Regions from separate parts of the Micromonospora sp. WMMD1102 genome, predicted to be linked through region 3. Evidence: riboswitches for the same ligand, from Rfam matches in the RefSeq annotation. Region 3 holds a riboswitch; each other region holds the start of a gene.

What was found. A riboswitch is a leader RNA that binds a small molecule or an ion and turns the genes downstream of it on or off. The one in region 3 is predicted to bind cyclic di-AMP.
Region 1: it holds a riboswitch for cyclic di-AMP, as region 3 does, so the genes downstream of both, O7626_RS34865 (C40 family peptidase) here and O7626_RS26175 (hypothetical protein) in region 3, are expected to answer to the same signal.
Region 2: it holds a riboswitch for cyclic di-AMP, as region 3 does, so the genes downstream of both, O7626_RS24510 (hypothetical protein) here and O7626_RS26175 (hypothetical protein) in region 3, are expected to answer to the same signal.
Region 4: it holds a riboswitch for cyclic di-AMP, as region 3 does, so the genes downstream of both, O7626_RS10320 (C39 family peptidase) here and O7626_RS26175 (hypothetical protein) in region 3, are expected to answer to the same signal.

The regions. Positions count from the first base shown of each region.
Region 1 is NZ_JARUBN010000001.1:7,679,922-7,683,123, reverse strand. Features, by position in the region: gene dcd (dCTP deaminase) at 1-206, shown strand, start outside; gene O7626_RS34865 (C40 family peptidase) at 326-1,366, opposite strand; cyclic di-AMP (ydaO/yuaA leader) riboswitch at 1,379-1,519, opposite strand; gene O7626_RS34860 (hypothetical protein) at 1,714-1,923, opposite strand; gene O7626_RS34855 (peptidoglycan recognition family protein) at 1,999-3,202, shown strand, end outside.
Region 2 is NZ_JARUBN010000001.1:5,474,476-5,477,677, forward strand. Features, by position in the region: gene O7626_RS24505 (helix-turn-helix transcriptional regulator) at 1-742, opposite strand, end outside; cyclic di-AMP (ydaO/yuaA leader) riboswitch at 1,052-1,180, shown strand; gene O7626_RS24510 (hypothetical protein) at 1,187-2,290, shown strand; gene O7626_RS24515 (cellulose-binding domain-containing protein) at 2,400-3,202, opposite strand, start outside.
Region 3 is NZ_JARUBN010000001.1:5,845,022-5,848,223, forward strand. Features, by position in the region: gene O7626_RS26170 (O-acetyl-ADP-ribose deacetylase) at 1-233, opposite strand, end outside; gene O7626_RS26175 (hypothetical protein) at 358-1,374, opposite strand; cyclic di-AMP (ydaO/yuaA leader) riboswitch at 1,378-1,511, opposite strand; gene O7626_RS26180 (SDR family oxidoreductase) at 1,763-2,806, opposite strand; gene O7626_RS26185 (polysaccharide deacetylase family protein) at 3,148-3,202, shown strand, end outside.
Region 4 is NZ_JARUBN010000001.1:2,296,481-2,299,682, reverse strand. Features, by position in the region: gene O7626_RS10325 (DUF2231 domain-containing protein) at 151-699, shown strand; gene O7626_RS10320 (C39 family peptidase) at 789-1,601, opposite strand; cyclic di-AMP (ydaO/yuaA leader) riboswitch at 2,074-2,214, opposite strand; gene mdlC (benzoylformate decarboxylase) at 2,470-3,202, shown strand, end outside.

The DNA.
Region 1 (3,202 bases), 1.8 Mb from region 3:
ACGTGACGCTGGAACTGTCGAACGTGGCCAACCTGCCGATCCGGCTCTGGCCCGGGATGAAGATCGGGCAGCTCTGCATCTTCCGGCTCTCGTCGCCGTCGGCCCACCCGTACGGATCGGCCGTCTACGGCTCGCGCTACCAGGGACAGCGCGGGCCGACTCCGAGCCGTTCCTGGCAGAACTGGCGCACCTGGCCCACCCGCTGAGGCACGGCGCCACCCCGTCGGCCGAACGGCAGAACCCCCGCCGCACCTGCGCGACGGGGGTTCTGCGTTGACTCGGTCGACTCGGAGACCGTCGACCCGGGGACCTCAACCCGGAGATTTCAGCCCGGTCTGCCGAAGCTGTGGATCTCGCCGTCGTCCATCCGCTTCATCTTGACCGGTTCGCCGGCCCGGGAGGCGTGCACGATCCAACCGTTGCCGACGAACATGCCGACGTGGCTGAGGTCGGCATAGTAGAAGACCAGGTCACCAGGGCGCAGCTCGGAGCGGCTGATCTGCTTCGTCTGTCCGCGCTGGGCGCGGGCGTTGTGCGGCAGCGAGACGCCACCCTTGGCCCAGGCGGCCAGGGTCAGGCCGGAGCAGTCGTACGAGCCGGGGCCTTCGGCACCCCACTTGTACGGCTTGCCGATCTGCGCGCACGCGAACTTGACCGCCTGGCCGGACGGGCCGCCGGGGTAGGTCGCCGGGCAGGGCGCGGGCCGCAGCGGGCCGGCGGAGCCGTTCCCGTACGCCTGGATCCGCAGCTTCTGTAGCCGCTCGACCTCGGCGTCGATCTCCTTCTTCTTCGCCGCCAGTTCCGCCTCGGTCTTGGTCAGCTGGGTGACCAGCCGGTCCAGCGGAGCCTTCTGGGCGGCGTACTTCTCCTTGAGGTCGACGACCTCCTGCACCTCGCGCTGCTGCTGGCGCGCGAACTGGTCGAGCACCGAGAGCTGGCCGACCAGCGCGGTCGGCGACTTCGAGGTGAGCAGGGCGTTGACCGCCGAGGCCTTGTCACCCTTGTACGCCTGCACGGCGAAGTCGCTCACCCGGTTCATCGCGGCGTCGATCTGCGACTGCAGCGGGGCGATCTTCTTCTGCAGGGTGGCGGCCTGCTTCTTCTTCGCCGCCAGGTCCTGCCGGGTGGCGTTGTGCTTCTCGACGACCGGCTCCAGCTTGCGCCAGGCGGTGTCGATCTGCTGCTCGATCTCGGCCACCGACGGCTCGGCCAGTGCCGGCGTCGTGCCGGTGAACAGCACGACGGCGCTGGCGAGGGCGGTGAGGGCGATGACGAGGATGGACCTTCGAGGGCGCGGTTTCGCGTTCCCGGCGTCGGCGGCTGCCGACGGGAGGGAGGGCGACCGCGGCGGGGCAGGGGAAGCCACCGGGGTCCGTACTCCTTCTTCCGTAGCCCGCCTACCGGGTTAGCTGACGGGTTCGGGCGGAAAGAGTGTCGCCCTACCGCAGAAGGCGCGGATTCACCCCAGGATGCTCGGGTCCCCGGTTCGCTCTGTGTGACGATTCGGCGGTGTCGAGACGTCGCCGCCCGGCTAGGCGGCCTGCCGTCGGCTCGACGGTCCCCAACCTTAGAGAAGGGTGTTATCCAAACGCAACCCCGTGATCTGAGTCGATTCGTTGTGTATCGGGGCGGTCACGGACGGCGCGAACCGACGCTCGGCGGAGTCGACCCACGAGGACCGGCTCGGACACGCTCGGTATAGGTGAAAGTTTTCTACATGGCGACGAGCTTGTTTGGCAGGTATTGACCGCAGCGGTGTCCCGGGTGGAGGGTGATCGGCAGGCCCACCCCGGCCCCTGGAGGTTCGATGCTTCCCACGACAACGCCGCTGAGCAGGAAAATCGCGATCGGCACCGCCCTGCTCGGCGCTGCGGCACTGCTGCCGGCCAGCCCCGCGCTCGCCGCGCCGCCGTCGACCGACACCCGGCAATCCGAGTACGCCGACACCCGGCAGTCCGAGTACGCCGCCGCGGCGACCCGGCGGCCTGGTACGGCGCGGTGGCCCGGTACGCCGGCAGCGACCGCGCGGACGCCGCCGCCGCCTTCGCTGACGAGGTGTACCGGACCCTCGCCGAGGGTGCCAGCCGGACCACCGACGACGGGCACCGGATCACCCTCCCCGGCCACCCCGGGATCGTCCCGCAGCGGCACTGGCTGGACCGGCTCGGCCTGCCCGGCCGACCCCGCCCGGACGGGCTGGAGTGCCCGCGCGACATCTCCTGCGAGTGGATCCCCGCCCCCTACCAGGCGTTCGGCGAGGGCGACTACGGCAACCACGACCTCTCCGACCGGCCCGCCCGGCAGAAGGTCGAGTACATCGTCATCCACGACACCGAGGGCAGCTACGACACCACGCTGCGGCTGGTCCAGGACCCGACCTACGTGAGCTGGCACTACACGCTCCGCTCCGCCGACGGGCACATCGCGCAGCACGTGAAGGGCAGGGACGTGGCCTGGCACGCCGGCAACTGGTACGTCAACGCCAAGGCGATCGGCCTGGAACACGAGGGCTTCGCCGCACAGGGCACCTGGTACACCGAGGCGATGTACCGGACCTCGGCCAAACTGGTCCGCTACCTCGCCGACCGGTACGACATCCCGCTCGACCGCGACCACGTCATCGGGCACGACAACGTCCCCGGGATCCTGCCGGCGAACGTGCGCGGCATGCACTGGGAACCCGGGCCGTACTGGGACTGGTCGCACTACTTCGACCTGCTCAGGGCGCCGTTCCGGGGCGTCGGCGCACCGGCCGCCGGACTGGTCACCATCGACCCGGACTTCGCCACCAACCGGCCGGCGTTCACCGGCTGCACGGCGGCCGGGGTGCCGTGCCCGGCGCGCGGGTCGTCGTCGGTGGTGCTGCGCACCGCACCGACCGCCGACGCGCCGCTGGTGAACGACCTCGGGCTGCGCCCGGACGGCACCCCGAACACGATGCACATCTCCGACCACGGGGCGCGGGCGTCGGCCGGACAGACGTACGCGCTCGCCGGCCGGCAGGGCGACTGGACCGCGATCTGGTATCTCGGGCAGAAGGCGTGGTTCCACAACCCGAGGTCGAAGCCGACCGCGAAGTGGACGGTGGGCCTGGTCGCGACGCCGAAGCCGGGCCGGGCGACGATTCCGGTGTACGGCCGGGCGTACCCGGAGGCGGACGCCTATCCGGCCGGCGTACCGGTGCAGCCGGTCACCCCGTTGC
Region 2 (3,202 bases), 370 kb from region 3:
CGGTCGTCATCGCCAAACCGTTGATCGACTCCCAGGATAGCTCTAGGTCACCCACATCCCGTACCGAGGCCACCACCTTGCCCTGCAACTGATCATCAAGGTACGAGATCCGCCTACCGTCTCTCAGGGTTGCCAGCGAGATCGGGCCACCCAGACCAGCATGCAGACCTCCGGCGACATCCGGCAGCACACGTACCGTGACGAAGGGTCGGTGTCCGATGTCGACGAGATAGCCGAGCTGATCTTTCATGACGTCGCGCGACCCGCGCCGGAGCGCGAATTCCGCGATGATGCAGGAAATCGTCACCGGCGGGTTCTGATCCAGAACCGCCGCCTGCCGGGCTGCCCGGTCCGCGACGAGATCCTCCACCCTCCCCACGTTCGCCGGGACTCCCGCGAACATCTCTCGCATATACGGCTCACGCTGTAGCGGAGCCGGGATCAACAGCGGTTCCCAGGACCGCAGCAGGATCGCGCGACGCACATTCTCGGCCCATGGGCGTAGCCACGGGCGCAGGTCTTCGTGTGCCGTCTTTGCCAGCCCTTGAATCTCGCTGTCGGTGCCGAACACCCCGTCAAGGCGCTGTGCCGTGCCTTCCTGCGGAATCAGCTTCCCTGCCTCGAAATACTGCACCGTGGACTTGGACACCCCGATTGCGACGGCGAGCCTGTCCTGAGACAGCTTCCGCTCTGTGCGCAACGCCCGGATGCGGGCCGGAAGCGACGCCGATTGGTCAAGCATTGTTATCACCCCGGCGGTCGGCAGATGCTGTCACCGTCATCAGGCGGCGGACCTGCTCATTCTGCGTTACCACGCCGTCACGGTCCAGCGCGAATACCAGCTCGGTTGACGGGATGGTCACACCATCGGAGCTCACCGATAGTTAGCGGCATCTTAAGTTTCCGGCCGGCACCGGAGATATTTGTCCGGATACATCCACCCGAAGCAGGAGAATCGTGAATTCAACTCTGGCAACGCCACGTATCCCCGGACAGCAACTGCCGGTAGGCTCGGCTCCGGTCTCCGCCGGGCGGCGCCCTCCGGCGCCTGCGGGGGCCGCCGCCTAATCGCCACGCGCGAGCCGGGGAACCACGTACCAGGGGTGCATCCGCGCCAGCGGTAGGGATCTTCCGTCCCGAACCCGTCAGCTAACCCGGTCGGCGGCTGACGGAAGGACACTGTCATATGCCGTTCCTGGCACCCACCCGACACGCTCCGGCGTCCGCGCGGAACGCCTCGGGACCGTCCGGGAAGCTCGCGGTCACCGCGGCGCTCACCCTGGGCATGGTCCTCGCGGCGCTCGGCGGCGCACCCGCCGCCGCGGCACCGGAGTACGCGACCCCCGGGGCGCTGGCCGCGGCTCCCGGCGGCGACGACATCGACGGAGGCACCGACAGCCTGCGCGAGCAGCTCCAGGCCGCCAGCAAGGGCTATCTGAACGCCAAGACCAAACTGGACAACTCCGTCAAGCGGCAGAAGGAACTGAACCAGCAGCTTGCCGCGCTGCGTACCGAGGTGGCGACCCGGAGCGAACGGGTCGCCGAGATGGGCAACATGGCGTACCGGACCGGTCGACTCGGGCAGGTCTCCGCGCTGCTCAACAGCGGCTCGCCGACCAGCCTGGTGGACCGGGCCGCCGCACTCGACACGATCTCGGCGAACGAGAGCCGGGAACTGCGCGGGCTGCGGGAGAGCCTGGACAAGGAAACCCAGGCCAAGGCCGCGCTCGACAAGGAGATCGGCGAGCAGCGCAAGCAGGTCGAGGTGATGGAGACCCGCAAGAAGCAGGCCGAACGGGCGCTCGCGGCGGCGAACAACAGCGGCGGCGCGGGCTCGGGGATCAGCGGCAGCGGCGGCGGCTCCGCCCGGCCGGCACCCCGCAACCCCGACGGCTCCTTCCCGGACGAGTCGTGCAGTCTCGACGACCCGACCACCAGCGGCTGCATCACCCCGCGCACCCTGCACGCGCTCAAGCAGGCCCAGGCCGCCGGCTTCACCCGGTTCGTCTCCTGCTTCCGCAGCGGTGGCAGCGGCGAGCACCCGAAGGGACAGGCCTGCGACTTCGCCGCCCAGAAGAACGGGTTCGGCGGAGTGGCGACCGGCGGCGACCGGACGTACGGCAACAACCTGGCGGCGTACTACGTGCGCAACGCCAACCGGCTCGGCGTGCTGTACGTGATCTGGTTCAAGCAGATCTGGCTGCCGAGCAGTGGCTGGAAGACGTACAACGGGGGCAACGGCGACCCGTCGAGCGACCACACCAACCACGTACACCTGTCGATGAACTGAGGATCGATCGCGTAACCTGTCGCGGACCGTCGGCACCGCCCGCCACCCCTGGGCAGTGCCGGCGGTCCGCTTTTCCGTCAGGCGGCGACCGCCGGGGTGCGTACCCCGGTCAGCAGCCGATCCGGCTCGAACCGAGCGCCACGTCGTCGAACCAGAGCGTGTCGGCACCCTCGCCGTAGCTCTCCCAGCCCAGCCGCAGGTCGGTGAGGTTCGGCCGCCAGTCGGCCCGGTTGTACCACTGCCCGTCGACGTCGTGCGTGGGCGTGCCGTCGGCGGTCAGCCCGGTCACCGCGGTGCCGTTGACCCAGGTGGAGAGCCGGCCCTGGGTGCCGTCGACCATGAACTCCAGGCAGGACCACTGGTTGACCGGCAACGGCATGCTCAGCGCCACGCCGTTCGGGCTCTGCTCCGGCAGGGTGGCGTCGTCCGAGGCACGGTTCCACTGCAACGCGCCGTTCTGCCCGCCCATCCGCAGGTCACGGTTGCCGTCGGCGGCGTCCCGCATGGCCAGGAAGGTCACGTGCGAGGTCGGCAGTGCGGTGGTGTGCCGTACCCAGAGCCGGGCGTAGCGCACCGCGCCGACCCCGCTCAGGTTGCGGGTGGAGCCGACGAAGACGTGGTTGCAGTAGCCGACCGCCCCGTTTATGCGTACCGAGCGGGTGCCCTGGTGCGCGACCGAGGTGTCGATGCTGGCGGTGCCGCTGCCCGAGCAGTCCGGATAGCTGACCGCCCAGTCGCCCGACGGCGTACTGCCGGTCTGGTTCTCGAAGCCGTCGCAGAGCACCGCCGTGCCGCAGCCGCTCGGCGGCTGGGTGGTCGGCGGCACGGTCGGCGGCGGGGTGATCGTCGGCGGGACGCTTGTCGGCGGGGTGGTCGGCGGTTGGCTGGTCGGCGGTGCGGTGCTCGGCGGGG
Region 3 (3,202 bases):
GTGTGGATGACGTACCGGACGGGCGGGTCGAGGTCGAACGCGGGCGTCGCCACCGCCTCCCCGGGCGGGCAGGGGGCGATCGCCGCACCCGCCTCGGCCAGCCGGGGCCCGGCCGCCCGGTGGATGGCACCGTCCACACCGCCGCCACCCAGCAGCGACTCGTTGGCGGCGGTGACGATCGCGTCCACGTGCTGCCGGGTGATGTCGCCCCGGACGACCTCGATGACTGCCATCGGCCGATGATGCCAGCCCGCCGGCCGGCCCGCCGCGCGACGCGACGGGCACGCCGCCGACTGAACGCGGCCGCCCCGCCACCTGCACGGGCAGGTGGCGGGGCGGCCGGGTGTCGGGCCGAGGCTAGAGCATCGAGACGTGTACGTGGTCGGTGTGGTCGCTGGGACCGCTGTAGGAACTCCAGCCCTCGTCCGGGAACCAGATCTCCTTGTACCAGATCACGTAGAGGATGCCGAGCCGGTCGGCGTTGCGGATCAGGAACGCGGCCAGGTCGTTGCCGTACTTCATCTGGTCGTCGTTGGCGGCCCGGCTGAACCCGGAGCTGCGCAGCGACCAGTCGCAGGCCCGGCCCTTCGGGTGCTCGAACGGCCCGCCGGGCCGGAAGCAGCCGACGAACCGCTTGAAGCCCGCCCGGCGCACCTCGTTGTACATGTGCAGCGTCCGGGCCGTGATGCAGCCGCTGGTGGTCGGGTCCTTCTTGTTGCAGGGCAGCCCCGGGAAGCCGTCCGCCATCCCCGGCCCCGGCCGGGCGACCGGCGATGTGGCCGACACCAGACCCTTGTCGGGCCGCGAGTTGCCACCCACCAGGGAGAGCGCCTTCTTCGCGTCCGACTGCTGCTTCTTGATGATCTTCTCTTGGGCGGCCTGCTTGGCGACCTCCTCGTCGATCGCCTTCTTGGCCGCGCCGACCTCGTCCCGCGCCTGGTTGAGCGCCCGGAGCTTGCCGTTGTTGAACAGGTTCAGCTCGTTGAGCGCCGACATCCGCTGCATGAAGCCGCCATTGGAGGGGTCGGTCGAGTTGTTGGACAGCAGCATCGAGATGGCACTGAGCTTGCCGCTGCGGTAGGACTCGGCCGCGATCTCGCTTGCCTCCGGGGCGAGCGCCGCCAGCTTGGCCTCGGCGTCCTTCAGCTGCTTGCCGAGCGCCTGCTGCCGCCGCTGCGACTTGGTGCGCTCGGCCTTCGCCTCGGCGAGCCGCTTGCCGGCGCTGGCGAGGACGTCCCCGAGCAGCGGCGAGTCGGCTTCCTCCTGTGGGGCCGGCTTCGGCGCGGCCGACGCCTCGGACGGAACCGCGACCAGAGCTGCGGCGGTGAGCAGTGCCAGGGCAGTCGCCAGCCTTCGGCGTAGGGGTGCCCTCACATGTATCCCTTCCGTCGGCCGCCGACCGGGTTAGCTGACGGGTTCGGGATGGAAGTGGTCCCTACCGCTTTCGCGGATTCACCCCAGGGGAACGTGGGGCCCCGGCTCGCCGTGTGGCGATTAGGCGGCGATCAGCGCCGGCACCACACGGTATCCGGCTATGAACGGCAGACAGCATACCCGGTTTCACTTCCGGAATGGCAAGACCTGTTCCCGGCTAAAAGCGTTGCCAGGCAACGACTATCAGTAATCACGGCGCGTCGTACGCATCGAAGGGCATGCTTTGCCCGCCATTATCCACCAGCTGCTGTCGGCTATTCACCATCCGCATTGCCAACGGCCTGACGTGCGGAAACATGTCCAGGTTGGTCGGTGGGTGATTCTTCGACTACCGGCGGCGCCACGGCGTTGTGCCGAAGAGCACACCGGCGACCGCACCGGCGGAGAGCACACCGGCCGTCACCACGCCCCGGTGCTGGGACAGCCAGAGTTGCGGACTCCGGGTCCGGTACGGCGTGTCGAACTCCCCGTGCGCGCCCCGGTCCACCCCGTCACCGTCGTCCACCGGATGCCAGAGGTTCGCCCGGCGGTCCGGCGGGGCCGGCCGCGCCGTCTGCTGTCCGGAGTACCCGGTCCGGGCCAGATAGCGGTCGAGCAGGCCGGGCAGGCAGCGGTTGCCGATGATGGTGCCGACCGTCGACGCGCCCACCCAGTACTCCCGGCGGTCCGGCCGGTCGGCCGCGTGCACGATCGCCCGGGCCGCCAGTTCGGGCTGGTAGATCGGCGGTACGGGTCGGGCACGGTTGCGCAGCCGGGACAGCACCCAGTCGAACTGCGGGGTGTTCAGCGCCGGCAGGTGCACCATGGTGACCCGGACCGGGCTGCGGTCGTGCAGCAGTTCACAGCGGAGCGACTCGGTGAAGCCGACGATGGCGTGCTTCGCACCGCAGTACGCGGACTGTAGCGGGATCGACCGGTACGCCAGCGCCGATCCGACCTGCACGATCGTGCCGGCGCCCCGGGGCAGCATCCGGTCCAGCGCGGCCAGGGTGCCGTGGACGTACCCGAGATAGCAGACCTCGGTCACCCGCCGGAACTCCTCGGGTGCGATCTGGTGCAGCGGCGCGAAGACCGAGACGATGGCGTTGTTGACCCAGAGGTCGATCGGGCCGAGTTCGCCGGTCGCCCGATCCGCCGCCGCCGCCACCTGCCGGTGGTCCGCAACGTCCGTCTCGATCGGCAGCGGTACGCCGCCGGCCGCCCGGACGTCCTCGGCCGCCCCCCGCAGGCCGGCACCGCCCCTGGCCAGCAGGGCGATCCGCATCCCCCGCCGGGCCAGCAGCCGGGCCGTCGCCCGGCCCACCCCGGCACTCGCCCCGGTGATCACCGCCACCCGGGCCGCGGGTCGGCCGCGCACCCCTCGACCGCGCATCCCGCCCCCGTCCAGACCCGGTCCTGCCTGCCGCGCGGCGGCTACCCGAGGGGCGGCCCGGCAAACGGTCCGACACGGGCCAGGGCGATCCGGCGCGGTTCGGCACGGTCCGACACGGGCCGGCACGGGCCGGCACGGGCCAGCGCGGTTCGGCACGGGCCAGCGCGGTTCGGCACGGGCCAGCGCGGTTCGGCACGGGCCAGCGCGATCCGGCGCGGCCGGCACGGAGCGCGGGAGACCGGAGCAACCAGGCCGGACCACCCGTCCGGGTGAGGATGAAGCCGGGGCGCGCGGGTAACCGCGTCCGCGAAGGTGCGGCGGATTCCGCGAAGGTGCGGCGGGTGGAGGAACGAGTGCGCGGACGCGCGGTACCGGCGACGACGACCGTCGGTGCCG
Region 4 (3,202 bases), 3.5 Mb from region 3:
GATCAGCGCCACGGGCACCATGTCAACGGTCCGCACGCCTGCCCAGGCTGCCGGAGCTTTCCGCCCCACCGGCCCGTACGCCGGTCGTCCCACCCTGTCTTTCGCCGATCCGATCTGTCGTCGATCCGATCTGTCGCCGAGGAGGCGCCGGTGCTCGAGGAGTTCATGGGCATTCCCGCCCACCCCTTCCTGGTCCATGCCGCAGTGGTCTTCGTGCCACTGCTCGCGCTGGCCGCGGTCGGGTACGCGTTCCTTCCGTTCGTCCGCCCGCACCTGCGCTGGGTGCTGGGGCTGCTCGCCGTCGCCACCCCGGTCGCGGCGCTGATGGCCAAGCTCTCCGGTGACCGATTCCTCGCCCGCCTGGAATCACGTAACCGGGTCAGCCCGGAGTACGTCCCCCGGCTGGCGGAGCACCAGGATCTCGGCACCAACACCCTGTACGCGACCATCGCGCTCGGGGTGCTGACCCTGGCCCTGGTCCTCCTCGTCAAGCCCCGCACCGCCGCCGTACGGCCCGCCGCCAGCGTCGAGGGGGACGGCACGGAGGGCGCGGCTGCCGGAGGTGCGCCGGCCGCCAAGGAGTCGCCGGTGCTCAGCCTGGTCTTCGGGGTGCTCTCCCTGGCGGCGGCCGGGATCACCCTGTACTTCGTGTTCCGTACCGGCGACACCGGCGCCCAGGCGGTGTGGCAGGGCCAGTGACCTCGTGAGGTGTAAGGAAGGGCCCCCTCCTATACAAAATGCGATAGGAGGGGGCCCTTCCTTACACCCGTTCGGGAGGTCGGGTCGGCTCAGGACGAGTAGCCCCGGGTGGCCGCCCAGTTCGCCAGGTCGATGGTGCTCATCCAGTAGTTGCTGTCCTCGCCCGGGATGGCCGGGTCGGCAATCTTCACCGTACGGCCGTCGTCGCGGTAGCCGACCACCGTCAGGTAGTGCCCGCCGGGGTAGCTGTGCCAACCGCCGTCCAGGTCGGTGGCCGAGCCGGCGATGTTCATCACCACGGCGTATCCGCTGGTGACGGCGTGCACGACGTCCGCCTGGAGCCGGTCCATCTGGGCCGGGGTGGCCGCGCCGCCGGGGATGGCCGTGGTGCGGTAGAAGTCGGTACCGATGATCTTGTTGAGTACCCGGGTGGTGTCCTGGGCCGAGTTCGTGCCGCTCGTCGTGGTGCCGAGGTCGGCGGCTACTGAGTCCTGGCTCGGCTGCTTGTCCCGGACGGTGAGCGCGATCCGGGTGGCGGCCGGGCCGCAGTACCAACCGTTGATCTGGGTCTGGAAATCGTAGTCCAGCAGCTTGGCCGCGGGCGGCGCCGGCCGCTTGCTCGGGGTGCTGGTCGGGGCCGCCTTGGCCGCCTTGCTGGCCGGCGCCGTGGTCGGTGCCTCGGTCGCCGGGGCGGTGGTCTGCGGCGCCGTCGTCCGCGGCGCGGTGGTGGCGGCCGCTCCGGCCTGACCCGCGGCGGGGGCGCCGACTTCGGCGACGGCGACGGTCGAGCCGGTCTCCGGGGCCTCCGGCGAGCCGGTCGAGGCCAGCACGACCCCGGTCGAGGCGGCGGCGGCGAGCACCGCGGCCGAGGCGAGCGCGAGCCGGTTCCGGCGGCCCGACATGGCGGTCCTGAACCGCCCGTTAATTGCGTGCTTCAACGTTGTCCTCCAGGGGAATGCGTGTCACCACTACCGGGGGACGGGATGGTGACGCGACGTTTCTTATCGCTGCCGGAATGTGCCGGAGAATCGCGCGGAATGGCACCGGAAAGGCGCGCGCCGATGAACCTGGCGAAGACGGACCGGCGATGCGCCCACGGGTGCGGAGCACCGCTGTCGGCGTACCGGTGGAATCAGCGCCACCACGATCCGTCGTCGCCGGCCTGCGGCGGTACCGGGACCCGCCGGCGAGCCGGCCGGCGCGCCCCGCGCATCGACGACCTCCGCGGCACAGCCCGCTATCGGATCAGGATCGGGTCCCGGCCGGGGACCGGGTGGTCCGGTACGGCGGTCGCGGCGGCCGGGAGTGGCGCCACGATGCAGCGAGGAAACTGGGGGGACGGGCCGGAGCCCGGGTGATGCGGCACGAAACAACTACTCCTTCCGACACCGCCTACCGGGTTAGCTGACGGATTCGGGCGGGAAGGCCGCCCTACCCCGGGCCGCAGCCCGAGGATTCACCCCAGATAACTGTGGGTCCCCGGCTCGTTACACAACGACTCAGCGGGTCCGCTCCGGTGTCACCAGGCGGTGACCAAGGGGCCGGTAGCGGACTTGCCGACATTACTGTCCGCGTTCGGCCGTTGCCAAGCCCAGTGAGCAGCGAAAACAGTGACCAGGACCGCGATTGGGGGCTCCGGCGGCCATCCGAGGGTCACGGACGGTGGAGCAGATAAACCGGCATGATCATGTACGGGTGAGGTATGACGGAAATGACCGGCTTAGCCCGGTCGTCTGGGCATGGGACGAGGACACCAGGAGGCTCCTTTCGATGACAACGGTGCACGAAGCGACCTACGACCTGCTCCGTTCCCTCGGCCTGACCACCCTGTTCGGCAACCCCGGTTCCACCGAGGAGCCATTTCTGAAGAACTTTCCGGCCGACTTCGCGTACGTGCTGGCCCTACAGGAGGCGTCGGCCGTCGCGATGGCGGACGGCTACGCCCAGTCCAGCGGCCGCCCGGTGCACGTCAACCTGCACACCGCGCCCGGCACCGGGAACGCGATGGGCAGCCTCGTCACCGCCTGGCACAACAAGACGCCCATGATCGTTACCGCCGGCCAGCAGACCCGGACGATGAGCCTCTCCGAGCCGATGCTGACCAACGTGCGCCCGACCCAGCTTCCCGAGCCGTACGTCAAGTGGAGTCACGAGCCGATGCGCGCCCAGGACATCCCGGAGGCGTTCATGCGGGCGCTGGCCACCGCGGTCCAGCCGCCGGCCGGGCCGGTCTACCTCTCCCTACCGCTGGACGACTGGGACGAACCGGCCAGCGGCACCGCCCAGGTACGCCGGGTGAGCACCCGGGTCGCACCCGATCCGGCGGAACTGGACCGCTTCGCCGAGATCCTGGCGGCCAGTCGGCAGCCCATGCTGGTGATCGGCGCCGGGGTCGACCGGGCCGGCGGCTGGGCCGAGGCGGTCGCCCTCGCCGAACGGAGCCGGGCACCGGTCTGGCAGCCGCCGTTCGCCGACCGGGTCGGCTTCCCCCAGCACCATCCCC